Regions from separate parts of the Dorea sp. AF24-7LB genome, predicted to be linked through region 2. Evidence: a T-box and tRNA genes for the amino acid it is inferred to sense, from the RefSeq annotation. Region 2 holds a T-box; the other holds one or more tRNA genes.

Region 1 (15,941 bases), on a different contig from region 2:
GGTGACTCATATCAGCAGACGTTATATGTGTTAGATGCAGCAGATGTCCGGAAGACAGTGGATTTAGGCGAATTAAAAGAAAAGTCTGGTAAAGGTGCATTTATAGATAAGGACAAACATTGGGCAGAGCATAGGAAGATTACGACGCCGGATGTGAACCTTTATTATATTGGCAGTTGTCAGCGGGAAAAGGTAAAAGACGGAGAAGTGAGTTATAGTCTGACAATCAAAGATGCCTCCAAAGGATATTTCTTCAATCCGGTTATGGTAAATAAGCAAACAGGAGAGCGTGTACATCAAGAGGAATCTGATTTGCAAGATGGAAAATTACTGGCATCTTACAAAGACACCTTGTATGCATGGGATTTTCGTAATGAATCAAAGGAGTTTCGTATTTATAAAACAAATGCCGATGGAAAGAGCGAAGAGTTGTATCAGTCAGAAAAATACAAACCGGTAGATATGAAAGTATCCGGAAATATGCTCATGCTTCAACTGGAAGATTACCGTTTTGGTGGCATGGAACATTACACAGGAGCGGATTATGAAGCGGCAAGATACAGTGGCGGTGAACTGATTTACTATGATATGGAGAAGCAGAAGATTGCAGCGAAGTATGAGCTCAAAAAAGAGCAGGCTGTTTTCATGTCAACAGATGCCTATGCAACATTCAAGGATGGCAAGGTGAGTTATTACAAAACCGGTCAGGATACGCCGTTTTGGACAAAGAAGATAAAAGGTTACAAAACCGGTAAAGGTGACGAGATTATCCGTTATGATTTCCAGACATATGGAGACAAGCTGTATGTTGTGTACGTGGATGATGAAAGTGGGGAGAATATGCGGATAATGGATGTTATGGAACTGGAGAAATAAATTTACAAGGGAAGTGGATAATATGTACAGGAGAAAAGTCTGGAGCGTTGTGGCGATTTTGCTGGTGCTTGGAAGCATGATTTTCTTTGCGGGATCACCGGATCAGATGAATTGTCAGGTGACGATACGTGTAAATGGAAAACAGATTTCGTCGTATGACAATTTAAAAGTGAAAGTGTATAAAGAAGGAAAGTTGCAGAAAGTAACGGTGGCATCAGATAAGAAACAACTCAAGATAAATTGGGAACCGGATATTGATAAATATTTTCTGAAGCTGCAGATGCCGTTAAAAGATGAAATAGGTAATGTTCCGGATATGAATGCGGTAATGGAATATTATCACTTCCCGGATGGAACATCTACAGTTGCAAAGTGGGATATTAATTATGTGCAGGAGCATGGCAAATGGATTGTAAAACACACTTGCAAGATGAAAATGGGTGATAAGAAAGAGATGACAGACAAGTATAAGTTCAAACCGGATGAAAAACAATTTTTATATTATGGTGTGTAAAAACGAGCTGTAAAGAAGGCAGTGAAGAGCTGTGAAAAAATGAGCTGAAAAGAAAGCTACAAAAAGCTGTAAAGGAAGGATTACTATACAGTCAAAAATGCCCGCGTTCGGGCGAGAAATTCATTTTTGAGAAGAAGAGATAATTGAATATAGAAGTCCGGGGATGGGGTAGAACTTAGAAGTTTGTTTTGCGTAGATATTTTGATATGTGCAGGTGATTTTGAAATATTTTAGTAAAATAAACTAGCATAAAAACACAAATAAATGGAATATATTCCGGATATGAATTGAAAAAAGACTTGCAATTGCAAGTCTTTTTAAAGTAGCGGGAACTGGATTTGAACCAGCGACACCACGGGTATGAACCGTGTGCTCTAGCCAACTGAGCTATCCCGCCATGAAAATATTGCCCGTAAGTACTGTTAATATTACGGATGTAAAAAGACTTGCAAGAACAAGTCTTTTTAAAGTAGCGGGAACTGGATTTGAACCAGCGACACCACGGGTATGAACCGTGTGCTCTAGCCAACTGAGCTATCCCGCCATAAAGAAATATTTTTATAAGTATGGGACCAATAGGGCTCGAACCTATGACCCTCTGCTTGTAAGGCAGATGCTCTCCCAGCTGAGCTATGATCCCATATTTACCCGGCTCTCTCAAACCGACTTCGTTATTATACAATCAAAAGTGAGGAAATGTCAACACTTTTTTTGCAAAAAATTGTAAGTATGTGATATAATATGCTCAGATGTGCGAAAAACAGCCGATTTATGCGAATTGTAAGAAGTTTTATAGAAGTTATAAAATCGGCAGACATTAATAAAACACAGGCAGGAGGACATGAAATGACAAAAGGTCGCGTATTTTTTCGAATTATTGTAGGGGGATATCTTGGATATCTGGGAATTGATCTGATAAAGAAGACGATGACAAACAGGCCGGAGAATGCAACGCTTTATCTGGTGCTGGGTGTGGCATTTGCTGTACTTGGAATCGTATGGTGTGCGAAGGCAGTCGTGATGGCAGTGAAGCATGAGTATGTGGAAAATGACGGAGAAGAGCTGGACTGCGAGGAATTATTAGAGAGCGATGTGGATGAAGACGGTAAACTGAACCGGGACAAGCTGTTAGGCAATACAGATACACAGAAGAGTGATGAACCGGTGGGAGCAGATCACAGTGAAACCAAAAAACAGGAAGAGAATACAGATCACAATAATGTTACAGAATAAGAAATATATTCTGGGAAAGGAAATAACAGTATGAGAGTTGGAATGGGATATGATGTTCATAAACTGACAGAGAACCGCAAACTGATTCTTGGAGGAGTAGAGATCCCTTATGAGAAGGGGCTTCTGGGACATTCGGATGCGGATGTGCTGCTGCATGCGATTATGGATGCACTTCTGGGAGCGGCAGCTCTTGGTGATATCGGAAAACATTTTCCGGATACAGATCCGGCATATAAAGGAGCGTCCAGTATTGAACTTCTGAAACATGTTGGAAAGCTGATCGACGAGAAATTATATATCATCGGTAACATTGATGCAACCATTATTGCGCAGAGACCGAAGATGGCACCTCATATTGAGCAGATGCGTAAAAATGTGGCAGAAGCACTTCACATTGATGTAGATCAGGTAAATATTAAAGCAACTACAGAAGAAGGACTGGGATTTACCGGAACAGGTGAAGGAATCTCCTCACAGGCTATCGCATCACTGGATACGATTGCTAATTACAGTTACCAGGTCGGTCCGCAGACCGGCGGCTGCGCAGGATGTGGTGGCTGCCCGAATGTGGGAAAGTAAAGGCGGGCAGGACAAGATGTAAGTATTATAGTTGAGTTGGGAAATTACTATATCATTATATGAAATATAAAGGACTGGAAGAAGAATGGAGATTCGTAAGTTAAGTCAGGAAGAGCATAACAAAGTGCGTCTATTGTATGAGGAAGTATTTACGGAGGACAGCAAAGGATTTGTGGATTATTATTTTTCAGAAAAAACGAGAGATAATGATATATATGTAGTGGAAGAAGATGGTGAGATCTGCGCAATGCTGCATCTGAATCCATATACGTTAATGGTAAATGGTGTGGAAAAACAGGCGCATTACATCGTTGCAGTAGCGACAAGAAAAGAGTATCGCGGACGTGGGTTTATGGCGGCACTGTTAAGGCGGGCACTTCAGGATATGTATGCATCAGGAGAGAATTTTACATTCCTGATGCCGGCAGCAGAAGCAATCTATACACCACATGATTTCCGGACGGTTTATGAACAGGAACGCAGAGTATATAATTTAGCAGATGCGGTGAAGAAAGAAGCGGCAGGCATTTGTATTCGCCCGCTTACGGAAGAAGATTGCGATACATTTGCCGAGTGGGCAAATGAAAAGCTTGCGGCAGATAAAGATGTATATGTGAAACGTGACGGCGCATACTATCTAAGGTTAATGCGGGAATGTAGCAGTGACGGTGGAAAACTGATGCTGTTTCAGAATGAAACGGGGATTGAGGATTGCAGGATCTGGTTCCCGGATGAGGATGAAGATGAGACCCCGAAGATTATGACAAGGATTGTTGATGTACGCCGGATGTTGATGTCGCTCAGATTGCAGGAACTGTTATGCGTATGTTTTACAGTAACCGATTCTGCCATTGAAGAGAATAACCGCACACTGGTGCTCACCGGAACAGAGATTTCCGGGGCAATGCTGATGGATGGCAAACCGGAAAATTCCGAAGGGGAGATCCCGATTGCGGCACTTACAAGCTTTGTATTTGGTGCAAAGACAGTGGAAGAACTTTGTGAGGAAGATGGCGTCCATATGACCGAAAGAATGAAAGAGGAAATGAAAAAAATCATCCCTCTTTCCCAAATATACTTAAATGAAGTTGTATAATGCTTAACCGGAAAATAAAAGAAAAGTACTTAAATCTGGTTTAATACATCAAGAAGACGTCGGTTATCGGCAGGATTCATGATACAGAAACGGAAAAATTCACCGGCTAATGATTCAAAAGAGGAGCAATCCCGGATCATGAGCCGGTTTTTGATTGCTTTTTCAAATACATCAAAGGAAGTAACGCCCTCTTTCAAAATCTCAACAAGAATAAAGTTCGCATAGGCTTTGTATGGTTTGACGTTCGGATTTTTCTTGAGTTTATCAAACATGTATGTGCGTTCGGAACAGATCAGTTCGCGGGTTTTCTTATAATAATCAGTATCGGAAAACATGCGCTCACCGGCATATGCGGCAATGCTGTTCAGACTCCATGGATTCTGGTAGAGAAGCAGATCTTTTAAGAAAGCCTCATTGCTTGTCATACCATATCCGAAACGAAGCCCCGGGGCGGCATAGAATTTGGAGACGCCGCGGATGATCATGAAATTATCGTATTTTGGAATAAGACTGACTGCGCTGACTGCTTCAATATCCGGTGCAAATTCTACATAAGTTTCATCGATCATAACAAAGATTCCGTATTCCCGGCAAGCTGCGAGGATACGTTCCATCTCACCTGTTGTGAGCGCAGAAGAAGTCGGGTTATTCGGATTGCAGATGATCGCAAGCTGATAGTCTGTTTTTAACGTCGTTATAAAGTCATCGATATCTAATTGGAAATCCTGTTCCTTTTTCAGATTATAAAAATCCATGGAACCACCATTTAAAGATAATTCTCTGGCATATTCAGAATAAGTAGGTCCAAGTACCAGTGCCTTTTTCGGGGTGCGTGTGGAAATGAGAAGCGAGATCAGCTCTGTCGATCCGTTTCCTATAACAATATGATCGGCAGATACACCGGTGTATTTGCTGATTGCTTTTTTCAGAGATTTATAATCACGGTCCGGGTAACGTGTGATCACATCCAGATGCGAAGCCAGATCTTTCTTCAACTGCTCGGACAATCCAAGCGGGTTTACATTTGCACCGAAAGAGACGATTTCTTCTTTTGGAATATGATAATAGGCTTCGATCTGCTCCAGATCGCTTCCGTGAAATTCAGGTTTTTTATCCATATCTATGTTCCTTTCCGGGGTTATCCTTAGATTTTATTCTAACAGCATTGCAATTACCAAACAAACAATGCTATAATTCATTATAGTATGTTTTTTACAAAAAGCAACGAAAGATGCAGGTGTAAGTCTTGAAAAATAAGATACAAAGATTTTCTAAAGGAGACTTCAGCGTAGAACAGCCGGAAGTTGTGTTCGAAGAGACGAATCTGGTCATGATTATCGGCGAGGGAGAAGTATATAGAGGAAGTTTCTTAATAAAAAGCAATAATGACAGAAAGATACGGGGAATATTATACCCGTCTTCTTTTCGTATCCATTTTAAAGATCAGGGATTTGACGGAGTCACATCCAGGATTGAATTTACTTATGATGGGAAGGGATTAAAACCGGGACATGTAGAACGCGGTAAGATCACGGTCGTATGTTCCGGAGGTGAATATGAGCTTGCTTTTACAGCGATTATCGAAAAGCCATATGTTATGACAACTTATGGTAAAGTACAGAGTACAGATGATTTCAGGAAGCTTGCAATCAAGGATTTCTCGGAAGCAGGAAGACTGTTCCGCTCCAGAGAATTTTACGAGATTGTCAAATATGAGAATGAGCGGACGTTTTATCTCTATGATAATATGCGAAAATGGTCGCTCGGCGAACAGGCAATGGAAGAGTTCCTTGTCGGTATTAAGCAGAAAGAATGTATTTTCCTGACGCTGCAGGGAGAAGGAATGCTCTTTGAAGATATCAAAGAACCGAATAAAGGAACGATTACGATCGTAAAGAACACATGGGGCTTCATGCCGATCCATATTGAGACAGAAGGAGCGTTTTTACGTGTTACCAAGCCGGATCTGACAACAGAAGATTTTGTCGGAAACAGTTATGAGATGGAATATCTGGTACGTCCGGAATATTTGCATGGCGGAAGAAACTATGGAACGATCCGGTTCATTACTCCGTATGAGGCATTGTCCTACGAGATTGAAGTATTACAGAATCAGGAATATGATGAGGAACATTATGTACCGGAACTGTTATATGCGCAGTCTTTAAAAGAATATATCGGTTATATGGCAGGACGTATCGAGCTGGATACATGGGTGGAGAATGCGATTGAAAATGTTGCCGCTATCCGCAGAATTAAGCCGATGAGTGAGATTTACCAGCTTCTGCAGGCACATGTTTATATTATTGGTAAGAAGTTTGAAGAAGCAAAATGGATTTTGGAGAATTATAACTATAACCGTTTCGCAATCGGAAAGGATCCGATCACAAACTGTTATTACCTGTTCCTGACGGCGCTGATCCGTGAGAATGACAGCCATATGGAGCGTGTACTGGATGAGATTGGCAAGACCTATATGCGCCATCAGGATTCCTGGCTGCTTCTCTATATGATTTTACAGATAGACGGAAGATACAAGAATCCATACAAGAGACTGGAAGTGCTGGAACAGCAGTTTGAGTTTGAAACACATGGTGTTATGTTCTATCTGGAAGCTTATTTGTGCTATCAGGCGAAGCCGACACTTCTGAAAAAGCTTGGCAAATTTGAATTACAGGTGTTGAATTTTGCAACCAAATATCGGCTGATGACGAAGGAACTGGCATTATATGTGGCGAATTTTGCAAGTCAGCATAAGTCCTACAGTGATTTGTTATTCCGCATTTTAGAGCGGATTTATAAGGTTTATAAAGATCCGATGATACTCAATACGATCTGTATCCTTCTGATCAAGGGAAATAAGAATCAGAAAAAATATTTTCACTGGTATCAGGAAGCAGTAGATTCCGAGCTTAAGATTGCCCAGTTATATGAGTATTATATGAATACTTTGGATCCATCCAGTGTAAACGGACCGCTTCCGAAGTCTGTTTTCCTGTATTTTATGCATGGAAATACACTCGGATACGAGAAGGCTGCATTTCTTTACGCTAATCTTCTGACTTATGAAGCAGACAGTGAAGAACTGTATGAAGGATACAAAGAGCAGATGAAGACATTTGCGATGGATCAGCTCAGAAAGCGACATATCACAGAATATCTTCGTATTTTATATAAGCATTTCTGTACTGAAGATATGGATTCCGAGCATATGGAAGCAATGCGCGATGTTTGCTACGCATATTCGATCTCAACGAAAGTGCCACATATGAACTGTGTGCTTGTCATTGAGAAGAATGGAGAAATCAGACAGCGTGTCCCATATACCGAAGATGAGCCGGTGATTGTCTATCTGTATGACAAAGAAGCAAGGATCATCTGGGAGTCGATAGAGGGACGTTATTATACGGATTCTATTCCATATGAGACAAAGCGTCTGTTCTATGAACCGAGATTCCTGGAAATCTGTAAGAAATATGGTGCATCTGTCGGCAAATGGAAAGACAGCGAGGAGAAAGAGACTCCGACTTTTGAAAATATTTATGTTAAGGGCTTAAGCTATTTTGAAGATAAAGATGTGTTCTGCATTTGCAGCAGAAGGATCCGGGAAGAGAATTACGAAGAAGATGATTTCCTGACGTATCTGTGTTTTGAGATGTTCCGCAGACACCAGTATGACAAAGCAACGCTGACTTACCTGGCGAATTATTACTGTGGTGCAACTGCAGATATGAAGCGGCTCTGGAAAGTGCTGCGGGAATATCAGGTTGCATCCGGCAAGATCAGTGAACGGATCATTACGCAGATGTTATTTTCAGAAGATATGTTTGATGAGGAAGCTATTTTTGAAGATTATTATCTGTCTGATAATGTATATTTTCGCCTGAAACAGGCATACCTGACGTATGCGTCAAGAGAGTATGTAATAAATGGCAGAGATACGAAATCCAGTGTTTTTGAGATCATTGCTAACGAGTGTGAGAAGAAGGAAACGCTGCCGGATATCTGCAAGATTGCGCTACTTAAGTACTATGCCGGAAGAAAATATCCGGATGAACTGGAAGAAGTTCTGCACAGAGAACTCCGGAGACTGACGGAAAAGCAGCTGATCTTTCCGTTCTATATGAAGTACCGGGCGCAGTGGCTGACAGAGCTTCAGCTGTATGATCGTACTATGTTGGCATACCGTGCGGAGCCGGGACATAAGGTGAAGCTGTTCTACAAGATCCGCAAAGGTGGGAAAGAGACACTTGGATATAAGACAGAGAATCTGCTCCCGGCATATGAGAATATTTATGTAAAACAGTTCGTGTTGTATGAAGATGAAGAACTGCATTATTATTTCCAGGATACAATTGGAAATGAAATCACAACAACGGAGAAGAAAGTGCTGTCGAATGCGCATACAGTGAAGACCGGCAAATACGGAAAACTGAATGCAATGCTTTCTATGTCCCCTGCGAACCAGAGAAAAGCGATCATGGATTTTGAAGAGGAAGAGAAGATGGCAGACAGTCTTTTTAGGATGTATGAATAACAGAGAGGAAGAAATAACGTGAGAAGAGGCAGTATTATTGGCTATGATCTGAATGAAAATACCTGTCAGATCAGTTATTACGATGAGAAAAGCGACGAACCGCAGACGTTTGAGTATGCACAGGGACAGTCGCTGATCCCTCTGAAATTAGGTTATATAAAAGAACAATGGGTATATGGAAAGGAAGCAGAACTGCTGGAACAGAAGAATCCGTCCTGCGTGGTGTCAGATCTGTTCGGCAAGGCAGTGCAGCGTAAGAAAGTGCGGATTGGAAGTAAAGTCCACGATGCAGTCTGGCTTTTGGCAAAATTCGTAGGACTTACACTGGAGGATTTTGAAGATATCCGGTTTATTACATTTTCTACGCCATATACGAATATTGATATGTCTAAGATGCTCAAAGGAATCGGCAGGCATCTTGGCGTAGACAAGGAGAATATTTACGTGCAGGATTACAAAGAAGGATTCTGCCACTATATGTTTTATCAGCCAAAAGAGCTGTGGCAGTATGAATCAGCGATGTTTTTCTGCGATGGACAGACGATCAGAGCGTATATGCTCCGGAGGATGAATGTGGCAAATGGTCAGAACCGTGATATGTTTGTGACGGTAGATGAAGTCGCAAGTGCGCAGATCCAGGAGATGGAAGCGATTTACCCTGTGCTGAATAGGGAAAAAGCGAAGAGCGCGGATGAAAGTTTCCGGCTGTTTATCCAGAATGTGTTTGAGAAAAAGGTCGTATCGTCTGTGTATCTGACCGGGGCGGCATTTGAAAATAAATGGTATCCGAATTCATTGAAAGTGCTCTGCAACGGAAGACGTGCATTTGTGGGTGATAATCTGTACAGTAAAGGTGCCTGCTACACTTCCATGCGAAAATACCGCAATTATAATGAAGGACCGGTATATCTGGATGACACACGCATGACAGAACAGATCAGTCTGCGTATGCGCATTGGTGGCAAAGAAGGATGGTATCCGGTCGTTGCTTGGGGAACACACTGGTATGAAGCAGATGGACAATGGGAGGTAATCCTGGAAGATACATCTGATATTGAGATTCATGTGGAGACTCTTGCCGGAGATGAACTCCAGGTAGAAAAAGTATCTCTGGATGGTCTGAAAGAGCGGAGAGATTATTCACTCCGCCTGCGGATCGAAGTGATGTTTCTGGATGAAAGAACCTGTAAGATGACATTCAAGGATGTCGGCTTTGGAGAATTTTTTGAAGCTTCGGATTTTCAGGTGGAAAAGGTTATACATTTAGGAGGAATCAATGGGCAGTTTAATTCTATGTCATAAAAAACATGCCAGACAACCATATGTGATTGCCAGAGGCCATATCAGGATCTATACATTAGAGGAGCTGTGTTATTTCATCTGTAATAATCTCTATCTGATCGATTATACACTGATCAACAGACAGCTGTGTGAGTGGATCAGGACGGAGCTGCAGATGTATGAACTTGCAGATGCGCTGCAGGAAGAGCTGGATAACCATTGCACGGAAGAAGAGTTTATTCTTAAGATATTGCAGCAGTCAACAATGTATGCATCTTCGGAGATTATAAAGATACAGAGTATTCTGGAAAAGCTGCAGGATCAGAGAGAAGTGGAGAGATTCAAGCTGAAAGCGGACAGCCTGATGAAAAACGGAGAATACGCAGATGCGATTCTTGTTTACCGGACGATCATTGATGGTAAGCGGGATGATTCGGTAGGAAAGCCGTTTTATGCAAAAGTGTATGGTTGTCTGGGAAGTGCATACGGCAGACTTTTTTTGTATGAGGAAGCGGCACAGGCGTATGAAGAATCTTACAAACTGCAGGAGAACGAAGATGTGTTAAAAGCGTATCTTTACTGCAACTATCATGCGCTTCCGGAGGAGGAGTATACAAAGATGTTGTCAGGCAATTCCAGATATCTTGGTATTGATGCGGAATTAAAAGAAAAAAGAGCGGATATCCGTGCCGATATTGAGATTGGAGAAGAAGGAAAAGAAATTGAATACCGAAAACGCCGATATCGTGGGATTGACAAGAAATAAAGAATATGATACTATAACAGAGCAATTTAGCGTGGTAAAGTAATCAATTGATGAATTGATAAAACAACGCAGTATGCAAAGCAGACATACCATGAATACAGGAGGATGAAGTTATGAAAAAAAGACTGGCAATGGTGCTTGCAGTGACGTTACTTGCAATGACAGTGTTCGTAGGCTGTGGAAGCAAGGATAATAGCTCTGACAAAAATAGTAAGAAAGAATATACCGAGAAGAAGTCCGGTGACAAATTTACCGTAGGATTTGACCAGGATTTCCCACCGATGGGATTTGTTGGTGACGATGGCGAATATACAGGATTCGATCTGGAACTGGCACAGGAAGTGTGCAAGAGACAGGGATGGAAGTATGTCGCAAAACCAATCGCATGGGATTCTAAAGATGCAGAATTAAAATCCGGTGGAATTGATTGTATCTGGAACGGATTTACCATGGATGGAAGAAAAGATAAGTATACATGGTCCAAACCATATCTTAACAATGAACAGGTATTTGTAGTCAGAAAAGATTCTGGTATCAAATCCGAAAAAGATCTGGAAGGAAAAGTCGTAGACGTTCAGACAGATTCTTCTGCACAGGCTGCGTTAAAAGAAAAGGCAGATCTGTCTTCAACTTTTGGCAATCTGGAAGTTGTAGCAGATTATAATACAGGACTTATGAATCTGGAATCCGGATCCGCAGATGCAGTTGCTATGGATACAGTTGTAGCTGCTTACCAGATTGAGAAGAGAAAAGCTGATTTCACAATCCTGGATTATGAGATTGCAGCAGAGGAATACGGAGTAGGATTTGCCAAAGGAAATAAAGCAGTCCGTGATCAGGTAGAGAGCACATTGGAAGAGATGGCAAAAGACGGAACGATGGCTAAGATTTCCCAAAAGTGGTTTAAGAAAGATATTACGATCATTGGTAAATAATTAAAATAATTATAAAATAATCAAAAGGGGCTGTCTTTACAGACGGCCCATTTTTCTAGGAGAGGAGACATTCCTATGACAGTATCAATTATGTTATCGAAACTGGGGGAAGGAATGGTAGTCACATTAATGCTTTTTGTAGTGACACTGTTGTTTTCATTGCCGCTTGGGCTTCTGGTTTCGTTTGGACGTATGGCAAAAAATGTAGTTATCCGTACTATTTTTAAGGCATACATATCAATCATGCGTGGAACGCCGCTCATGTTACAGCTTATGGTAATTTATTTCGGCCCATATTATATATTCGGCATCACAAACAGTCCAAGCTGGAAGAACAGTGCAGTAGCAATCGGATTTGTGTTAAACTATGCGGCATATTTTGCCGAAATCTACAGAGGTGGCATTGAATCCATGCCGAAAGGACAGTATGAAGCTGCACAGATATTAGGATACAGCAAGGCACAGACATTTATGCGCATTATTCTTCCGCAGGTAATCAAGATCATCCTTCCATCTATTACGAATGAGACGATTACACTTGTGAAGGATACATCCCTTGCATTTACAATCGGAATTATGGAGATGTTTACAATTTCTAAAGCACTGGCTGCATCACAGACGACGATGCTTCCATATGTATTTGCGGGAATTTTCTATTATGTATTTAACCTGATTGTGGCATTTTTGCTTGAGCTTTTGGAAAAGAAACTGAATTATTATAGGTAGGAGGAGATGTCATGAGCTTATTGGAAATTAATCATATGAAAAAAAGTTTCGGAGAAGTGGAAGTTCTAAAAGACATTTCCATGAAAGTAGAAGAAGGAGAAGTGTTTGGTATTATTGGACCGTCCGGTTCGGGAAAATCCACACTGCTGCGTTGTGCAACGGGACTGGAGACACCGGATTCCGGCGAGATCCATTATAATGGTACATTCGGTCTTGTTTTCCAGAACTTTAATTTGTTCCCTCATTTTTCAGTTCTGAAAAATATTGTGGATGCGCCACTTCGTGTGCAGAAAAGAAACAAAGAAGAAGTATACAAAGAGGCACGGGAGCTTCTTAAAAAGATGGGACTTGCTGATAAGGAAAACGCATATCCTTTCCAGCTGTCGGGAGGACAGCAGCAGCGTGTATCTATCGCAAGAGCACTTGCAATGAAACCGGATATTCTCTTCTTTGATGAACCTACATCAGCACTTGATCCGGAGCTGACAGGTGAGATATTGAAAGTTATCAAAGACCTTGCGGCAGAGCATATGACGATGGTGATTGTTACACATGAGATGAATTTTGCAAAGAATGTATCCAACCATATCATATTTATGGACGGCGGTGTGATCGCACTCCAGGGAACGCCGGAAGAAGTATTTGGGTCGGACAACGAGCGTATGAAAGAGTTCTTAGGAAAGTTTGCCGAAAATTAAATGTATTGATTTTCGGCAGACCTTGTATTATACTAATCGAGTAATGGAGTAAATTGAAAACGAATAAGGAGTCTTGCATTCATGGGTGAATTGGAAAAAATGACAACAGGTTTGAGCGAGGAATGCGGAGTGTTTGGAGCCTATGATATGGACGGAGGCGATGTTGCCCCATCTGTATATTATGGGCTTTTTGCGTTACAGCACAGAGGACAGGAAAGCTGCGGTATTGCTGTGACAGATACATATGGTGAACGCAAAGTGCATTCAAAAAAGGGACTGGGACTTGTAAATGAAGTGTTTGATGAAGAAGCGTTACAGACACTGCACGGTAATCTGGGCGTTGGACATGTCAGGTATTCAACAGCCGGAGGAACGAGAGCAGAGAATGCGATGCCGCTTGTACTGAAATATGTCAAAGGTACACTGGTAATTGCGCATAACGGTAATCTAACGAATGCGATCGAGCTGAGAAGAGAACTGGAGTATACCGGAGCTATTTTCCAGACAACGATTGATTCGGAAGTGATCGCTTATCATATTGCGCGTGAAAGATTGAATGTTTCCTGCGCAGAAGATGCAGTAAAAAATGCGATGAAGAAGATCAAAGGTGCCTATGCGCTGGTCGTAAGTTCACCGCGTAAACTGATCGGAGCGAGAGATCCATTTGGATTGAAACCACTGTGTATCGGTAAGAGAGACAATACATATTTTCTCGCATCAGAGAGTTGTGCAATTGCTGCTGTAGATGCAGAGTTTGTACGTGATGTGGAGCCGGGAGAGATCGTAACAATTACGAAGAATGGTATTACTTCTGATAAGTCTATGGCAATTTCGCCTGAGAAGCAGGCAAGATGTATTTTTGAATATATTTATTTCGCGCGTATGGACAGTACGATCGATAATGTGAATGTTTATCATGCACGTATCCTTGCCGGAAAGGCACTGGCAGAGTCCTATCCGGTAGAGGCAGATCTGGTTGTTGGTGTGCCGGATTCCGGTCTGGTGGCTGCAAAAGGCTATTCTGAACAGTCAGGAATCCCTTATGGAATGGCATTTCATAAGAACAGCTATGTCGGAAGAACATTTATTAAGCCGAAACAGAGCCAGAGAGAGAGTAGTGTAAAGATCAAGCTGAATGTAATTGAAGAAGTTGTAAAAGGCAAGAGAATTGTTATGGTAGATGATTCGATTGTTCGCGGAACAACAAGTGCGAATATTATTAAGATGTTGAAGAAAGCAGGTGCAAAAGAAGTGCATGTAAGAATCAGCTCGCCGCCGTTTTTGCATCCATGTTATTTCGGTACAGATGTTCCGTCAGATGATCAGCTCATTGCACATTCACATACGACAGAACAGATTCGGGAGATGATCGGAGCCGATTCTCTTGGATATATGGAAGTTGAGAAGTTGAAAGATATGGTTGGGGATTTAAGTTACTGTGATGCCTGTTTTACAGGCAATTATCCGATGAAAGTGCCGGGCAGAGATGTATCCCTTGCCTTTGAGTAGAAGATATAAATTATTTAAATATAATTCAAAATAAGGAGAAAAAACGATGACAAACGACAGATATCAGAGCCCACTTTCAGAAAGATATGCCAGCAAAGAGATGCAGTATATTTTCTCGCCGGACAAGAAGTTCCGCACATGGAGAAAACTGTGGATCGCACTTGCAGAGACAGAGAAAGAGCTGGGACTTCCAATCACCCAGGAACAGATTGATGAATTAAAAGCGCATGCAGAAGACATTAATTATGATGTCGCAAAGGAACGTGAAAAGGTAGTGCGTCATGACGTAATGTCTCATGTATATGCATATGGAAAACAGTGTCCGAAGGCAAAAGGAATTATTCATCTTGGAGCAACATCCTGTTATGTAGGAGATAATACAGATATTATCCTGATGTCCGAGGCACTGGATATTGTGAAGAAAAAACTGGTAAATGTAATTGCAGAACTTGCCAAATTTGCGGATGAGCATAAGAATCTGCCGACGCTTGCATTTACACATTTCCAGCCGGCGCAGCCGACAACGGTTGGAAAACGTGCAACTTTGTGGATGCAGGAATTTATGATGGACTTGGAAGATCTGGAGTATGTAAAAGGAAGCTTGAAGATGCTTGGTTCAAAGGGGACTACCGGTACACAGGCAAGTTTCCAGGAACTGTTTGATGGAGATCAGGAGACGATTGATAAGATCGATCCAATGATCGCACAGAAGATGGGATTTGAGGCATGTTATCCGGTTTCAGGACAGACTTACTCCAGAAAAGTAGATACAAGAGTAATTAATGTACTGGCAGGAATTGCTGCGAGTGCACACAAATTCAGCAATGACATCCGTCTGCTTCAGCACTTAAAAGAAGTAGAAGAACCATTTGAAAAGACACAGATCGGATCATCCGCAATGGCTTACAAGCGTAATCCGATGAGAAGCGAGAGAATTGCATCTTTATCCAGATATGTGATAGTAGATGCGCTGAATCCGGCAATCACATCTGCAACGCAGTGGTTTGAGAGAACGCTGGATGATTCCGCAAATAAACGTCTGAGTGTGCCGGAAGGATTCCTTGCAATTGATGGTATTCTGGATCTCTGCCTGAATGTTGTAGATGGACTGGTTGTATATCCGAAAGTAATCGAGAAACGTCTGATGTCAGAGCTTCCATTTATGGCAACAGAGAATATTATGATGGATGC
Region 2 (17,282 bases):
CAGATGCACTGCTTATAAGATATGGTCCTTCTTTAAAAATAATACTCTGTTTTCCTCTTTGCATCTTCAGACTCCTTTCCCGAAAATACAGTAAACAATACCCAGTACCCAACTGGTGAAGATTCCATATAAGATCACCGGTCCTGCGATTGTAAAGATCTTGCAGCCAATTCCCATGACCTGTCCTTCTTTTTTATATTCAATTGCCGGTGCTGCTACCGAATTGGCAAATCCGGTAATCGGAACAAGTGCCCCTGCACCTCCCCATTTTGCAATCTTCGGGTAAATATTGAATCCTGTCAGCAGAACACTTAAAAATACCAGTATCAATGAACACCAGCTTCCACCGATTTCTTTGGTCATTCCCATATTTTCACACCAGTTCAGTAAAAATTCCCCGATCGTACAGATGATTCCGCCGGTCAGGAATGCGCGGAACATATTTGTTCCAAGTGCATGCACCGGTGTTTTCTGTTTTACATATTTTTTGTAGTTTTCTTTTTTCATTTCCTGCGCTTTTTTGTCATTTACCTCATTATTTAACATTCTGTCATTTCGCCTCCTGTAAAAGAATCCATATACATCCGAGTGTTTTCCCGGCTGCGATTCCTAAAATAATACCTGCAAGGCAGTTCACCAGATTAAAACGCCGCATAAATACCGGGAACAGATTCAGGATCTCTGCCAGCGCCATTGCCCAGCAGCCGACAAACATCCCTGAAAATATCCCCACTGCCGCCAGCAGTATCACACCGCCATGAAGCGGTATCTGATAGAGCCAGAACAGATTGCCCAAAATACCGCCAAGCATTACGCATGTTTCGTACCACTGGATCTTATCTCCTGTGTGTGTCCGGTCTGCGAAATCCGAGATTACGCCAAGTTCTGCGATAAATGCAAACAGACCACCTGCTGCCACCGCACCTGCACTACTTCCTATGACCGCAAGAAGAATCTGTCTGATCCACATGAAGCTCCCTCTCCTTTCTCGAATATGTTTCAATCAGGGTTGTCTGAATATCATTTTCATACAGCCGCATCTCTACTTCCATCGGTGTCGGATCAACGGTAAATTTCTTCTTTCCAAAATGATTGAAGAAGATCAATATTCCAACTGCAAGTCCAAGACTGTATGTCAGTTCCAGTATGGTAAAGCCATCCGGTTTATTCCCCATGATCTGTGTGTATATCTGGTCGAAAAGTTTGGGTGCATCCACATCGTTATTAAATGCCATGATGGAAAATGCCGCACCAAAAAAACTCAGCACGGACACAAACACGACTTTTATGCTCTGCATGAATCTGCTGCCTTTCCCCGGCTCTTCATAGGTTACAATAAAATCAGGCTCTCCGATACTCTGCACGTCTGCGTTCGGATACACTTCCTGTATCATAGAAACAACTTTCAGCACCGATACCACTACACGACCGTTGATTCCTTTTAACAGGCGAAGAGACCGGACTTTTGCTTCCATTGATGGATTCACGCATGTAATCTCCAGCACTTCTCCCAATGTTATGTCCGGTTTCTTTACTTCTGTATTACGACCTGCCTTAATATAGATTGTTTCACTGTTCGATGCCACTTTCTGCCTCCCACCTTCTATCTACCAGCGTTCCTTCCGTCTCTCTTTCCGCCGCATTACACTCTGCAAAATAATAGATCATACCGGTCAGAACCGCTGCCGCCACAACGCAGATCAGGCATATCCGGAACTTCTTTCTGGTTTCATCCATACTTTCACCTTCTTTCTGTGATTAGTATGGATGGTTCCAGAAAAATTATTCATGGATATGCCTGTCAGATCTGTTCCCGCATACTTTTTAATATTTTTTTCTCCATCCGGGATACCTGTACCTGCGAAATGCCAAGTTCTTCTCCCACCTGAGACTGTGTGCGTTCTGCAAAATATCTCAGATAGATCAGTCTTCGTTCTTCTTTATTAAGACTTGCCAGCAATTCTTTCAAAAACATGTGATTCAGCACTTTTTCCGTCTCTTCTGCCGGACTTGCCAGTTTGTCTGCCAGTGTCAGCTCCTGTCCGTCTTTTCTGTAGATTGGTTTATGCAGAGATTCCAATTCTCCGGTCGCTTCAAACGCCTGTACCAGTTCTTCCGGTTCTACCTGCATCTCTGCAGCAACTTCTGTAATACATGGCTCGCGTCCCAGTTTTTTACCAAGTGCTTCCTGACAGAGATACCCGCGGTATGCCAATTCTTTCAGCGATCTGCTCACTTTGATCATTCCATCGTCCCGTAGAAAGCGTTTGATCTCACCGACGATCATCGGGACTGCATAAGTTGAAAATTTCACTTCATATTTCAGATCGAATTTGTCAATCGCTTTCAAAAGCCCTATCGTTCCGATCTGGAACAAATCTTCTGCTTCCACACCCCGGTTAAAATACCGTTTCGCAATACACCAGACAAGTCCTGTATTTTCTTCCACAAGCTGCGCTCTTGCCGTACGGTTGCCCGCATGTGATTTTCTGATCAAAGCGATTGTGTGATCCATAATTTACGTCCTTTACCAATAGTTTTTGCCATCTTTACCGTCGTTCCTTTCCCGACTTCCGACTCCACTTCCAAAAGATCCATAAATGCTTCCATAAAGGAAAATCCCATTCCCGACCGATCCAGTTCCGGTCTTGTTGTAAAGAGCGGTTCCATTGCCTGCTTTACATCTTCAATTCCTTTTCCCTGATCAGAGATTTCTACATATAAAGTCTGCCCTTTTGTTTTACAGTGGATGCGGATGTTATGTACTTCATTTTCATATCCATGTATAATGGCATTTGTCACAGCTTCTGAAACTGCCGTTTTCACATCCGACACTTCTTCCAGTGTCGGATTCAGTGACGTCATAAAGGATGCAACAGTTACTCTGGCAAAAGATTCATTTGCCGAGCGGCTGTCAAAAATAAGTTCCATTTCATTCGTATTTTCCATCTACCTGTCCTCCTCATAAATCTGCATGATCCTGGTTACTCCTGACATTGTCAGTATTTTTTTCATTCTTTCACTTGTATGCACGGCACACACCTCTCCTCCCAGCATATAAATTCGTTTATATCTCCCCATAATGACACCGATTCCGGAGCTGTCCATAAATGTCGTATCCGTAAAATCAAAGATCACATACCGAATATGATTCTGGTCGATCAGATAATCGGAACGTTTCCGGATTTCTTCTGCATTGTGATGATCCAGTTCTCCGGGGAGAAAAATAGTAAGACAGTTCTCCTGCACTTCATATTTCATTGTGTGTCCTCCTTTTTTGAGTAAAGAAAAAGGACATGCTTCTTCGCATATCCTTTTCTTTCGTAATTACATTCATATATTTATTTAGTTTTGTTTATTCTGTTTATTCAATGCCTCTTGTGCTGTTGTAGCCGCTTCTTTTCCGCTGTACTTATCGACAATCTTCTGATAGTATGTATTAGCCTTGTCTGTCTTATTCTGTTTTTCATAGCATTGTGCAAGAAGGAGCATTGCTTTTCCATCATTGTAACCCTGGTCCATCTGCATGATCTGATCCAGATTACTGATCGCGGTATCATAATTTGCTACATCATAATTTGCTGTCGCAGTAGCAAACAATTTCTGGCACATTGTCGGATAAAGTGATGATGTAATCTGCTCAAATTGTTTCTTTCCCTGTGTGCCAAGTGTGCTCTTATTCACTTTCAGAAGCTCTGCCAACATATCCGCATTACTCATATCACCGGCTTTGTAATGATCAGCAATGTTCATCACCGCCTCATAGCTTTCCTGTGTTGTAGCTGCGGTTGCTTTTGATTTCTTATTCTTCTTATCGGAAGAGCGGTAAGTTTCCAGTTCTTTCTTAAGTGCACTAATCTGCGCATCCTGCGTTGCGATCTGGTCACTGAACGAAGCCGTCTGTTTGTTGACAGTCTTCTGTCTTGAATTAGATACCGCCGGAAGGATCAGAAACCACATAACCGCAACACCGACTGCAAGTCCGATCAAAATATTCAGAACTGTATGCAGCCCCAGATTTTCTTTAAAATTACCGGATGCCGGCTGAATGATCGTCTCATTTCCCAGATTGTAAGAAACAAAATCTTCTTTTTTCTTATCTTTTATTCTGACAGTTCTGCTCTTTCGGATCTGATTCAGTTCATGCATATATCGAAGTGTCACCGGATCTGTCGTATCTAGCCTGTGCGCTGCACGGATCTCCTGTCTCGCCATAGAATACTGTTCATTCTTCAGATACAGAAGTGCCAGAAGCTGACGTGCTTTTACATAACCCGGATGCGCGGCAACTGCTTTCTTAAGCTGCATGATCGCAATATCATCGCCACCCTGTCTGGCATATTCAATACTCTGGTTATATTTTTTGACTGCTTGGTTCACCTGCTCCAGCTCTCCCGGAACTTCCTGTACCTTTTTAATAAAATAATTGGCAATATTATCTTTGGATTGGAAATTCTTACTGAGAATCCATTCTACAAGTGCTTCTACCACTTCTCCTCTGCCATAATAAACAAGACCGAGAAGGTTTCTGGCTGCTACATTCGCATTATTATATTGTAAACTACGTCTGAGCGATAGAATTGCTCCGGACAGATCCCGGATATTCGCACGCTTCAGACCATCATTATACCAGTAGTTGGACTGGTACACGAGTTTCGTTGAATAATCCATATAATCCCCTTTATTTCGTCTGTTCCATCATCTCTCGTATAATGTCTGTCATATCACTTAAGTCTTCCTGATACACCGCGCCCTCGATATCTTCTACTTCCAGACTCGGCTGAAACTTCTTCACTTCTTCATCGTAATTCAGCATGATTGTTACCTCCTGCTATTCGTTCTTTTATAGCTCCCACAAGATACAAAGATCCGAGACAGTAAATCTCACTCTCTCCCCGTCTGTCATAAGCTTCCTTAAGGGCATCCCCTATATCGCTTTTAGCCACAACTTCACAGTCCGTATATCTTTCAAATACTTTCTTAAGTTCTTCGGCTGACACTCTCCGTTTGTCAGGGATCTCTGTTACAATATATAACTTTGCCGGCAGATACCTGCACAGATATGCAATCATCCACTCGTAGTCTTTGTCCGCCACAGCAGAAAATACTACTATCGGCAATGGTTCCGGTTCCGGATACAAAAGGTGTATACTCTCCACAAACGCTTCGATCGCACCCGGATTATGCGCTCCGTCTACAAGCACATGCTCCGCTGCTTCTTCCATACGCCCTTCCCAGTGAATGGATGCGACGGCATCAACCCACTTCTTCCTCCTGTCCGGTTCGCTCTCACAGTTTCCTAACAGACATTCCAGTGCTTCCAGCGCAATCTGCGCATTCATTACCTGATAACATCCGCAGATTGGAACCTGCCAGATAACATCTTTATCATAAGCATTTCGCCTTGAAAATGCAATATGGTTTCTCGTAACTTCACGGATTTCGAACGCATTTTTCGAGATTTCTCTGCAAGGTGCGTGCATTTTCTCCGCCTGGCGCCGTATCACTTCCGTCGCCTCTGCCCGGCTTCCGTCAAAAATAACCGGAACTCCTTCCTTGATAATCCCTGCTTTTTCAAAAGCAATTTTCTCAATTGTATCACCCAGAATCGCTGTATGATCCAGACTGATGGATGTGATGACTGTAAGAACCGGACTTTCCACAGCATTGGTCGCATCCAGCCTGCCACCGAGTCCTGTTTCCAAAATGATATATTCTACGCCTGCCTTTTCAAAGGCTTTCATTCCCATGCCAAACAGGAATTCAAAATAAGAAGGATGTCCTTCACCTTCCTGCTCCATTTCCTGTGCTACATGATACGCTTCACAGAATACATCATAAAATGTATCATCGGAAATCTCTTCTCTGTCAATCTGTATTCGTTCATTGATCTTGATCAGATGTGGCGATGTGAAAAAACCTGTTTTTTTTCCTTCTGCCTGTAAAACAGCCTGCAGATAAGCACATACGGAACCTTTTCCATTCGTACCTGCCACATGGATGACTTTGCAGTTCTCTGCCGGATTCTGTAATTTTTCCAAATATTTTTTTGTATGCTTTAACGGATGTTTTTCCGTAAACTTGGGAAGCTCTTCGATATAATCGACAGCTTCCCTATAATTAGCCGGTATTTGATGTTTCATTATTTATCTCCGTCGGCCTGTGGTACCCAGGACTTGGTTGTATCGGTTCCTGTTCCTTTTTGTACTGTCAGTTTTCCATCCTTATAAATATATTCATCTGACTTTCTGAATACCGTATCGCTAGATCCCATCTGTACAACAGAAATCTTATCTCCATTCTTAAGCTCGGTATCATCCAGATCAATCCTTGTATTATTTAAGAAAGTGGAATTCTGTTTTTCATCATTTACATACACTTTGCTGGATTTAGTAAAGTTTTCGCCATACAGACTGTAACCTTCATCGAGATGCGGTACAACATTTTTCACTGTTACATTGCGGATTCCCATCTTCATATGTCCTTCTGTGATCGGTTTCTTGCCATTGTAAACATACTGTTTGCCATAAAGGATATCGTACTGTAAAAGCTCCAGGTCGGACAGATAATTCTTCGTCTTTCTTCTTGTCTGATGATAGTTGAACAATGTTCCGGAATGGATTCCCAGACGTTCAAATACTTCTGACATGATCTGGTAAGACGGAATATTTCTGTCCTGTTTCTTAAGTCCGATATTATCCCAGATGACATAGTTTGTGTTGTAGAGATACCGGCTCTTTAAGTCTTCTGCTTTTAAGCCCATTGTCGGAAGATGATCGCCGTAGAAAACTACAACGGTCGGTTCTTTTCTCTTCTCTACTGCCTTAATCAGGTTGCCGGCAAACTGATCCATCTCATAAACCTGATTTACATAGTATTCCCATTTATTCTTCAATGCCTCATCATCGATCCCCGATACTGTAATTCTCGGATTCTGGATTACTTTCTCTGTCGGGTAATCACCATGCCCCTGCAGGCTGACTGTAAATACAAAATCATTTTCTTTTGTTGAATCCATCGCATCCATAATATGCTGTACAAGCACGGCATCTTTCGCCCAGCCATTCTCTGTAAGCTGCAAAATGTTCATAAATTCCTTACTCGTAAAACTGTCAAATCCAATATTATTAAATACTCTCGCACGGCTGTAGAAATTACCGCCATTATTATGCAGCGCATGTGTTCCGTATCCTAATTTTCCTAATGCAGTAGCCGCACTCTCGCACGTATGATCCTTCAGCATTGTCTTATATGGATATTCTCCCGGTCCGAAATAACGTAAATTCATTCCGGTCAGCACCTCAAACTCTGTGTTCGCTGTTCCGGCTCCTACCGATGGTACCTTGAAATATCCGGTCGAATATTTCTTAAACATCTTATGAAGATTCGGGCACACATCCTGAGATGTCTTGAAAAATTCTGCATTATCTACATCGAAATAAGATTCCAGCTGAACAAATAAAATATTCGGTTTTGTCTTCTTCGTCTTTGCATTTGTGATCTTAGATTCCGTAAGTTTTCCATTCTGTCCGATCTCTTCCATCGTTTTCTTACTGTAGCCGCTCGGCTCATCAATTCCGGTGTTGAACACACTTGCCATGAAGCAGTACGGAAGTCCATAGTCTTCATATGCAAATGCGATATTTCCGAAATATGTGGATACGACTCTTTTGTCTACTGCCTGATTGGAAACAAATACATATAACACTGCACATACAACAATTCCAATCAATGCACGAACGTGGTGAATCTTTCCATCATACTGTCCGCCACGTCTCCACATAGAAATCATCCATACAACAACCGCCGCGATTCCTACGATAAATAAAATAATCTCAAATCCGTCCAGATACTTATTGATCAGTGATAATCCGTCTGATGCAATCTTCAGATCCTGTGCATTAAATGGAGTAACACGCTTTAGCAGCATATAGCCGTTTGCTATACCAAGAATCATCCAGAATATACTGACAATAATCCGGACAAACACTCTCCGCTTGAACAAATATACAATGGAAAATGTGACAAATATCATAAATGCATTATACAAAAATACCAAAGGGGATCCCGTCATATAAATCCACGCTTCTACGAGTGAATGACGGGAAATCGCCTCAATTGCGAAGTTGATGATACATGCAAGCAGCGCATGGAACACCAGCGAAAAACGATTCATAAATTTATAAACAGGCTGCATTTTCCTTGCAAATGCACTGTTGCGGCGCGCTTCAATAATTCTCGCACGTCGCTCCTTTCGTGCCTTAAAGTGGCGAATAACGTCTTCTTTTTTCAGGTTCTTTAATTTTTCAATTCCGCCTTTAATATCCGGTTTTTTAATATGAATTTTTTTCATAATATCCCCTTACATATCTTCTAGTTTATTTGGACTGTTTTGCTTTTAGTCCTTCCAATCTTTCAGATACCTGTGCTTTCATCTGTTTGTAAGTTTCCAGTTTCTCACGTTCTTCCTGAACTTTTGCTTCCGGTGCTTTGCTTACAAATTTTTCATTATTTAACATTCCCTGTGCACGGGCAATCTCTTTATTTAAACGAGTTTCTTCTTTGGTCAGACGTTCGATTTCCTGATCGAAGTCAATCAGTTCTTCTAACGGAACATATACAGTTGCATCCGGAACAACTACGGATACTGCGTCATCTGCAATTCCTGCTTTATCTTTCTGAATAACAAGATCCAGCACAGAAGCCATCTGTTTTGCAGAATTTGTCATAAATGCAAGTCCATCGCATAATGTCTGATCTTCGCAAACTACATATGCAGTTGCTTTTCTTGAATTCGGAACGTTCATCTCTGCACGTACGTTACGGATACCACGTACAATCTCTTTGTAGTGATCTACAATGCGCTCAGCTTCCGGAAAGTTCAGAGCTTCGTCATATTCCGGCCATGCAGACATCATCAGTGACTCCTCTTCCGGAATCAGTTTGCCGTAAATCTCTTCTGTTACGAATGGCATATACGGATGCAGTAATTTCAGAGAGTCTTTCAGAACTTTTCTTAATGTCCAGAGTGCGTCATTTGCTCCCGTTGGATCTTCTTCTGCATGGTAAATACGATATTTTGCAAGCTCGATATACCAGTCACAGAACTCATCCCAGATGAAGTCATACAGCTTAGACAATGCAATTCCGAGTTCGAATTTATCCATGTTTTCTGTCACATCTTTAATCAATGTGTTGCATTTTGATAAGATCCACTGATCTGACGGATGCAAGCTGTCTTTTGCAGGTTCTTCTAATTTCTTCTCATCCAGGTTCATCATAATGAAACGTGACGCATTCCATACTTTATTTGCAAAGTTTCGGCTTGCCTCAACTCTTTCATTATAGAAACGCATATCGTTACCAGGTGCATTACCGGTAATCAGTGTCATACGCAGCGCATCTGCTCCGTACTGGTCGATGATTTCCAGTGGATCGATACCATTTCCAAGAGACTTACTCATCTTACGTCCCTGTGAATCTCTTACCAGTCCATGAATAAATACGGTATGGAACGGCGCTTTTCCAGTATGTGCATATCCTGAGAATACCATTCGGATTACCCAGAAGAAGATAATATCATATCCTGTTACAAGCACATCTGTCGGATAGAAGTAATCCAGATCTTCGCTCTGATCCGGCCATCCAAGTGTTGAGAACGGCCACAGCGCTGAACTAAACCATGTATCCAGTGTATCTTCGTCCTGTGTCAGATGTGTACATCCGCATTTCGGGCATTTTTCCGGCATACCGCGAGATACAACAACTTCTCCGCAGTCATCACAGTAGTAAGCCGGGATTCTGTGTCCCCACCAGATCTGGCGAGAAATACACCAGTCACGGATATTTTCCAGCCAGTGCAGGTAAATCTTGTTAAAACGCTCCGGAACGAATTTTAATTCGCCAGTCTTGATCGCATTGATCGCCGGTTTTGCGAGTTCGTCCATCTTCACAAACCACTGCTGCTTTACCATCGGTTCAACCGTTGTGTGGCAACGGTCATGTGTTCCAACATTATGAGAGTGCGGAACAACCTTTACAAGATATCCCTGCTCTTCCAAATCAGCAACCATTGCTTTTCTTGCTTCGTAACGATCCATACCTGCATATTTACCACCATACTGTTCGTTGATCGTCGCATCATCGTTCATGACATTGATCTCCGGCAGATTATGACGTTTTCCGACTTCAAAGTCGTTCGGGTCGTGAGCCGGTGTAATCTTAACAGCGCCTGTTCCGAATTCTTTGTCTACATAATAATCTGCAACGATCGGAATCTCTCTGTCTGTCAACGGCAGAAGACATTTTTTTCCTACGATATCTTTGTATCTCTCATCATCCGGATGTACTGCGATTGCCGTATCTCCAAGCATTGTCTCCGGACGTGTTGTCGCAATCTCAAGGAAATCATCTGTTCCAACGATCGGATATTTGATATGCCAGAAGAATCCATCCTGCTCTTCATGCTCTACTTCCGCATCAGAAAGGGATGTCTTACATACCGGACACCAGTTAATGATACGGGATCCTTTGTAAATAAATCCTTTCTCATGCAGGTTGATAAATACCTGCTCTACAGCCTTGGAGCAGCCTTCATCCATTGTGAAACGCTCTCTGTCCCAGTCACAGGAAACACCAAGTTTCTTTAACTGTCCTTCGATTGTTCCGGCATACTCTTCTTTCCACTGCCATGTTCTCTCTAAGAATTTCTCTCTTCCAAGTTCTTTTTTATCAATTCCTTCTTCTTTTAACTGATTGGTAACTTTTACTTCTGTAGAGATTGCTGCATGATCTGTTCCCGGAATCCACAGAGCATTATACCCCTGCATTCTCTTATAACGGATCAGAATGTCCTGCAGTGTATTGTCTAAAGCATGTCCCATATGCAGCTTACCGGTAATATTCGGTGGTGGCATTACTGTTGTAAATGGTTTCTTACTTCTGTCTACTTCTGCATGAAAATACTGGTTTTCACACCATTTTTCATATAATTTTGATTCAATCTCTTTTGGATTGTATGTGGTCTCTAAGTTCTGACTCATTGTTTCCTCCTCATAATTCCTCATAAGTTCTTATTTCACACTTTGGTCACATTTGGACAATTAAAAACGCCCTTTACACACGTAAAGGGCGACTGTAACCGCGGTACCACCTTTATTATATAGAAGAAACTCTTCCATATCTCTCATCTTATTCTTTAACGGGAACGACTCCGGGATATCCTACTTGTTCCTCTGATCTTTAAATCTACTGACCAGTTCGTAACCTGTCGTTTCAGATATCCGGCATCCAAAGCTACCTTCTGTATCTTCTGATTCTGAAACTGCCTTCCAGCCTGCGGACAGTTCTCTCTGGCAGGGAACGATACATACTCCTCTTCTTCAACGCCTTTACGTATAAACTCACTGAATATCATATCTATCGATTCTGCATTTGTCAAGGATTTTACACAGATTTCAGAAATCCTTAAGGTTTGATTTGCACAAAAAGATGCCATACGAATTGTTCCGTACTGCGTACTCTCACAATTCTACCCAATATTCGCATATCGTGAAGCCTGCGCTCCACTTTTATGCTCATATCGGGGCGGGTCACTAAGCCATAAAACCACTCATGTGCGAGCACATCGTGGTTTCAGGCTTTTGACCCTGGCATCACATTATATAAAGTTCATGCTTTTTAATATGTACAGCCAGCCTGTCAGTGTGAATGCGCTGAACAATGTAGTAAGCATTACAACACTGGAACTAAGAACGCCTTCATGTCCCATATTTTTGGCCATAACAAAACAGCTTACGGTTGTCGCTGATCCCAGCATTACCAGTATCGCCACCAGTTCTTCTCTCCGGAATCCAAGCATAATCGCAATCGGAAGAAAGATTGCCGCAAGACCGATTAATTTCATAAATGTTGCAACTGCTGCCGGTTTCACTTTTGCAAATGCCTTCTTTATATCGAAAGTAGCTCCCATTGCCATAAGCCCCATCGGCGTTGCAACACCGCCAATATTTGTTACCATCTTCTGCATAATATGTGGCATCTTAAGTCCAAGTGCAGACCATAGTAGTCCTGCCACAATTCCTAAAATAATCGGATTCGTCACAATACCTTTTGCTGTTCTTTTTAAAACAGCCTTATCAAGTCCACTCTGTCCCGGCTTAAAAAGAGATAACACCAATACTGCCATAATATTATAAAGCGGCACACTTCCAATGATCATAACCGGTGCCATTCCTGCATTTCCGTATATATTCTGTATAAATGCAATTCCAAGAAGTGCAGCACTGCTTCTGTAGGATGCCTGAATAAATTCTCCTCTCAAAGCTCTTTCTTTTAACCCCAGTGACATAAATGATACCAGTGTAATACTGAGAAATGTTGCCAGAAAACAAAACAATACAAATTTCATATTCCATACTTCGTGAAAATCGACTGTGGCCAGATCACTAAACACTAAAACCGGAAGCGGAACCACAAATACGAATTTGTTCATTTTCTGTGCAAATACATCATCGATCCATCCGATTTTGTGGAATAATAGTCCCAGGATCATAAGTAAAAAAATCGGTACGGTTGCATTTAAACTAAATATCAGATTTTCCATTTTCTCTTCTGTTCCTTCTTATACAATATTATCAGGTTAAAATTCTCACATATTTTATCATATTTTTTGTCTATAAACAATGAAAAAGAGACTGCACTCTGTTTGTACACTCCATAGAAGGGGAGCATCTCATTCATGCGTAAGTCTCTTTTTCATTTTCATATTATGGGGTTCTATGTTAAAAATCTACTGTGTCAATTTTTTTCGTGTACACACAGCTGTTTTGGTACATGCCAGTCCACCTATTGTTGCACACTTTAATTCTGATGGCAGGCGCTTCTCTACATCAATCAGTGCATCGATCACCTCGTCCGGCGGAATAAAGCTTCTTACTCCTGCCAAAGCCATATCGGAAGAAATATAAGCATTTGCCACACCAACTGCATTTCGCTTTATACATGGAACTTCAATCGGTGCTGCTATCGGATCACACACAAGTCCCAGCAAATTCTTCATACAAATAGCCATTGCATGCATAATTGCTTCCTTATCTTCAGTGAAAATACTGGCCATACCTGCTGATGTAATTGCACTGGATACTCCTACTTCTCCCTGGCAGCCTCCGACAGATCCTGAAAAAGACACATCACAAGCAGCCATTATAACGCCAATCAATGCACTTACAAACAGCCCGTCTTCAATCTGTTTATCTGAAAGTTGATGTACCTGTTGCAATGCAGTCATGCATCCAGGTGCAATTCCTGAGGAACCTGCAGTTGGAGCTGCGACAATACATCCCATGGAGCCATTATATTCCATAACTCCAAGAGCCATTGCTGTCGCAAGTGGAATCGTACCTCCTGAAATCGTTTCTTCTTTCTCCACTGCCTGCATCAGCATTTTTCCATCTTTTCCACTGGTAAGTCCATAGAGCAGCTGATGCTCTTCCTGTCCTTTTTTCACAGATTCTTTCATCAAAAGCCACTGTTCATGCATCCGGTCACGAATTACTTTTTCCGAAAATCCGGATCGTAAGGATTCATATCTGACAGCAGTCTCTGCCAGTGTTAAATTCTCCTTTTCAGCATATTCACAAACGCTGTCGCAAGAACTGATCCATTCTACATGTCTTTTAGAGGATCCATAGGCAAGAACCGGTGACGCAAGACTTATTTTTTTCACCATGTTCTGCCCGCGAAGCAGCTCAAGCATACTCTCATCCGGTTTTTCAAGAAACGTACCACACGTTACATATTCTTGTTTTTCTGAAATGCCCTGCTGTACTTCTTTTGCTCCTGCAAATGTCTCTTTTGCCAGCTCTGTTTCACTCCATACTATCACATGCCAGGTATCCGCTGTCAGGCGCATAGGAACCCGGTCAATTTCACTGATAAGAATGCTTCCGCCACCTATTGAAGTTCCAAATACGGAATATTCTTCACCATCTTTTGTATATACTGTAACTCTGGCTGAATTTTCCGGATATTTTCCTTCTTCCAGAAAATCTACCTTTGTCTCCACTCCGTTCGCATGTGCGATTGCAATTGCATCACGAATCTCCGGATCATCTTCCGACATTCCAAGCGTTCCGCCAAAAAGTGCTGCATCAGAACGATGTCCATAATAAGTAGTTCTCATTTTCGGACTCAACGTCAATCTGACAGAAGCTGCGTCCACCTGTAAAATACGATTTGCCATCATTCCTATTCTGGCCATACCAGCTGTGTGAGAGCTGGACGGACCGATCATAACCGGTCCTATTATTTCAAAAATACTTGTTTCCATTTTCCTCTCCTCTTCCATTTACACAAGGCCAAACAATCTCGGTAATGCCATAGAAATTGGTTCAATATAAGTAGTAAGTAACACAATCGGCAGATATCCGATCAGTAAAAATACGGCTGTATTTTTCATCATTTCTCCAAATTCCGCATGGCCGATTTTCATTCCGAAATACAACACACTTGCATATGGAGGTGTCAGGCATCCTGCCGATAAATTTACAACCATAATTGCTGCAAAATGCACCGGTGAGATTCCATATGCATTAATTAATGGAAGTAACAGCGGAGCACAAAGCATAATTGCTGTTGTATCATTAACAATCATTCCTACAAAAAGGAGAAATACATTTACCATCAGCAGAACAACATATTTATTATCTGTAAACCCAAGGAATACATTTACGAGCATCTGTGGAATCTGAAGCTGTGTCATTGCCTGACTCAGTAATAGGCAGAAAAAGATCATCATAAAAATAGATCCTATAGAAGATGCTGTAGATCGTAACATATTCAGTGTATTTTTTGCTTTCAATCTGCGATACACAAAGATTCCTAATAAAATTGCAAGCACCGCACATACCGACGCAGCTTCCGTTGCAGTAAAGATACCTCCGTAAATTCCTCCAAGAATAATTACAGGCATCATAAGTGCAGGAATGGATTCAATGATTACTTTTTTCTTTGATTTTGGCTTTTCTTCTGCTACTGTTTCTTCTACTACCGGAGCATTCGCATATTTTCTTGCATATACAATATTTAAAACAGAAAAGGTTATAATTGTTAAAATTCCAGGTACTACAGTTGAAAGAAAGCCTGCCAGAATACTGGTTCCTGTTGCCCAACCATAAATAATAAGAGGAACACTTGGTGGAATTAAGCTTCCCAAAATAGAGGAACAAGTCACCAAAGAAGTCGCAAATCCTCTGGAATATCCTTCTCTTCGAAGTTCTGGAATCATAATTCCTCCAAGAGCTGCTATTCCGGTGAATGCACTTCCTGAAATAGCTCCCATAATACCACAAATGACAACAACGATAACTCCGAGTGCGCCTTTAATTTTTCCTACAAATACTCTGGCAAGTCCTACCAGTTTCTCTGCCATGCCGCTTTCTGCGATTAAATTTCCTGCTATTACAAACATCGGTACTGCAAGAAGTGAGGTACTGATCATCTGTGAATATCCCCACACAAACAAAGATCTCACAGGCACATTACAAGTTGCTACCAGGAAAATCAAAGCTCCGGCAAAACAATACGGTAATGGAATACCTATCAATAACAGGATCAATAACAAGCACATACAAATTGCAAATGCAACCATTACATTCATGATCTATTTCCTCCTTCTTCCCATTTTTCTTTGAATTTAACGATATTTTTTACAGTTCCGACTAATGTATATACACACATCAGTGTCAATCCTGTAAGAATTGCCAGTTCTCCGATTGGCATAGGGATTCCAAGCACTGCACTTTTCTTTCCGATTTCCAGACTATGTATCGAATATTGTATCGCCCAGTCAAACACATATATTGCTAATGCACTGGCAACGATATTACAAACGATTTCTGTAATCTGAACTGCATGTTTATTTTTTGAAACCGCCTTCACAATTCCACATTCAATATGGGAATTCGTATATGCTGCACACGCTCCGCCAAGGAAATATACCCAAATAGTAGGAAATGTCAGTAATTCTTCAATTCCAAATAAAGGCATATTAAAAAATCGTAAAATAACCTGTAACGTCACGAGGAATACCATAAATAAAGCCAATATAGAACAAACGACTTCACAGACATTTCCAACTATGTCAAGAAAGCGTTCTATTTTTTCTCCAAGTACTTTCATCTCTTTTTCCTCCTATTGATTTTGAATCTTCTTACTCAACTTGCCCCATACGGAACCATATTCAGAACCAATTTTTGGCCATACTTTTTTCCGCACATAATCTCGATAATCATCGATTACTTTATTTCCCGGTTCGTATACTTCTACACCTTTTTCTTTGAATAACTTAATGTACTTTTTCTCATTACTCTTAGCAAGTTTAAATGCTTCATCCTCAATTTCTTTTGCACTCTTCTGCACAATCTGCTTTTCCTCTGCCGACAATGTTTTCCAGGTATCCATACTCATATAGATCCAGTGACATTCCATATGCGTCTTTGTACAATACAAATATTTACACAATTCACCGTAATCGTTCCAGTACTGTTCTGCACCACCACCAGACACACCATCTACAACTCCTGTCTGTAACGCAGTAAATGTATCAGATGTCGGCAACGGTGTTGTGGAAAAGCCAATTGCAGTTCCGAACTCTTCAAACGCTTTTTGCTGAGGAACACGAATTTTCAGTCCTTTTTTTGCACCTGGGGTTTCAATATTTTTCGCTGGCTTTGTTGTCATAATTGCACCGAAATATTTAGGAATTACGGCTAAAAGTTTGATATTTTCTTTTTTCAACTGGCCGCTTACATACTGATATACCATTCCGTCATTCGAATTATACAATGCCATTGCTTCATCCCAGCTTGTTGCCAGATATGGAGCAATTTGTACAGATAACGTAGAGTTAACAGATGGCGACATCGATCCTAACATTAACTGGATTTCTCCCATACCTGCGCATTCTTGAACAACCGTATAATCACCCAGTTGGTTGTTTGGATAAATATTAATCTGTAAATTATCCATCTGACTCGTCAATTTATCCGCAAATTCATTGGCAAGTTTATCGTTATCCGTGCCTTCCGCTCTTGTGTGTGCAAATTTCCAAATTCTTTTTCCACTTTTCGTCTCGCCGGATGCATTTTGACCACTATTCGCACATCCTGCAAGAAGTCCAACCGCAAAGACGCATGCAAAAATCGCACTCAAGACTCTTTTTCTCATTCCTTGTATCCTCCTTGTTATTTTGTATTGTCTGGTTGTCTGACAGCCTTACATTT

What was found. A T-box is a leader RNA that pairs with one kind of tRNA and senses whether it is charged. The one in region 2 lies ahead of DWY31_RS03585 (valine--tRNA ligase), so its partner is inferred to be a tRNA-Val.
Region 1: it has a tRNA-Val gene. The T-box ahead of DWY31_RS03585 (valine--tRNA ligase) is inferred to sense a tRNA for this amino acid. The anticodon was not compared.

Annotation. Positions count from the first base shown of each region.
Region 1 is NZ_QUFR01000001.1:157-16,097, forward strand. Features, by position in the region: partial or broken gene DWY31_RS00005 (hypothetical protein) at 1-876, shown strand, start outside; gene DWY31_RS00010 (hypothetical protein) at 899-1,390, shown strand; tRNA gene DWY31_RS00015 (tRNA-Met) at 1,714-1,787, opposite strand; tRNA gene DWY31_RS00020 (tRNA-Met) at 1,861-1,934, opposite strand; tRNA gene DWY31_RS00025 (tRNA-Val) at 1,958-2,030, opposite strand; gene DWY31_RS00030 (hypothetical protein) at 2,237-2,623, shown strand; gene ispF (2-C-methyl-D-erythritol 2,4-cyclodiphosphate synthase) at 2,654-3,202, shown strand; gene DWY31_RS00040 (GNAT family N-acetyltransferase) at 3,288-4,298, shown strand; gene DWY31_RS00045 (pyridoxal phosphate-dependent aminotransferase) at 4,328-5,416, opposite strand; gene DWY31_RS00050 (DUF5717 family protein) at 5,545-8,835, shown strand; gene DWY31_RS00055 (DUF5716 family protein) at 8,854-10,137, shown strand; gene DWY31_RS00060 (hypothetical protein) at 10,112-10,882, shown strand; gene DWY31_RS00065 (amino acid ABC transporter substrate-binding protein) at 10,996-11,817, shown strand; gene DWY31_RS00070 (amino acid ABC transporter permease) at 11,893-12,543, shown strand; gene DWY31_RS00075 (amino acid ABC transporter ATP-binding protein) at 12,555-13,241, shown strand; gene purF (amidophosphoribosyltransferase) at 13,323-14,750, shown strand; gene purB (adenylosuccinate lyase) at 14,797-15,941, shown strand, end outside.
Region 2 is NZ_QUFR01000002.1:229,656-246,937, forward strand. Features, by position in the region: gene DWY31_RS03535 (stage V sporulation protein AD) at 1-64, opposite strand, end outside; gene DWY31_RS03540 (SpoVA/SpoVAEb family sporulation membrane protein) at 67-546, opposite strand; gene DWY31_RS03545 (stage V sporulation protein AB) at 551-970, opposite strand; gene DWY31_RS03550 (stage V sporulation protein AA) at 930-1,586, opposite strand; gene DWY31_RS13995 (hypothetical protein) at 1,570-1,737, opposite strand; gene DWY31_RS03555 (SigF/SigG family RNA polymerase sporulation sigma factor) at 1,802-2,515, opposite strand; gene spoIIAB (anti-sigma F factor) at 2,494-2,949, opposite strand; gene spoIIAA (anti-sigma F factor antagonist) at 2,950-3,261, opposite strand; gene DWY31_RS03570 (tetratricopeptide repeat protein) at 3,346-4,671, opposite strand; gene DWY31_RS14240 (hypothetical protein) at 4,682-4,816, opposite strand; gene DWY31_RS03575 (bifunctional folylpolyglutamate synthase/dihydrofolate synthase) at 4,800-6,143, opposite strand; gene DWY31_RS03580 (LTA synthase family protein) at 6,143-8,353, opposite strand; gene DWY31_RS03585 (valine--tRNA ligase) at 8,379-11,042, opposite strand; T-box leader at 11,124-11,394, opposite strand; gene DWY31_RS03595 (AEC family transporter) at 11,660-12,604, opposite strand; gene DWY31_RS03600 (L-serine ammonia-lyase, iron-sulfur-dependent, subunit alpha) at 12,791-14,329, opposite strand; gene DWY31_RS03605 (TRAP transporter large permease) at 14,348-15,658, opposite strand; gene DWY31_RS03610 (TRAP transporter small permease) at 15,655-16,179, opposite strand; gene dctP (TRAP transporter substrate-binding protein DctP) at 16,192-17,226, opposite strand.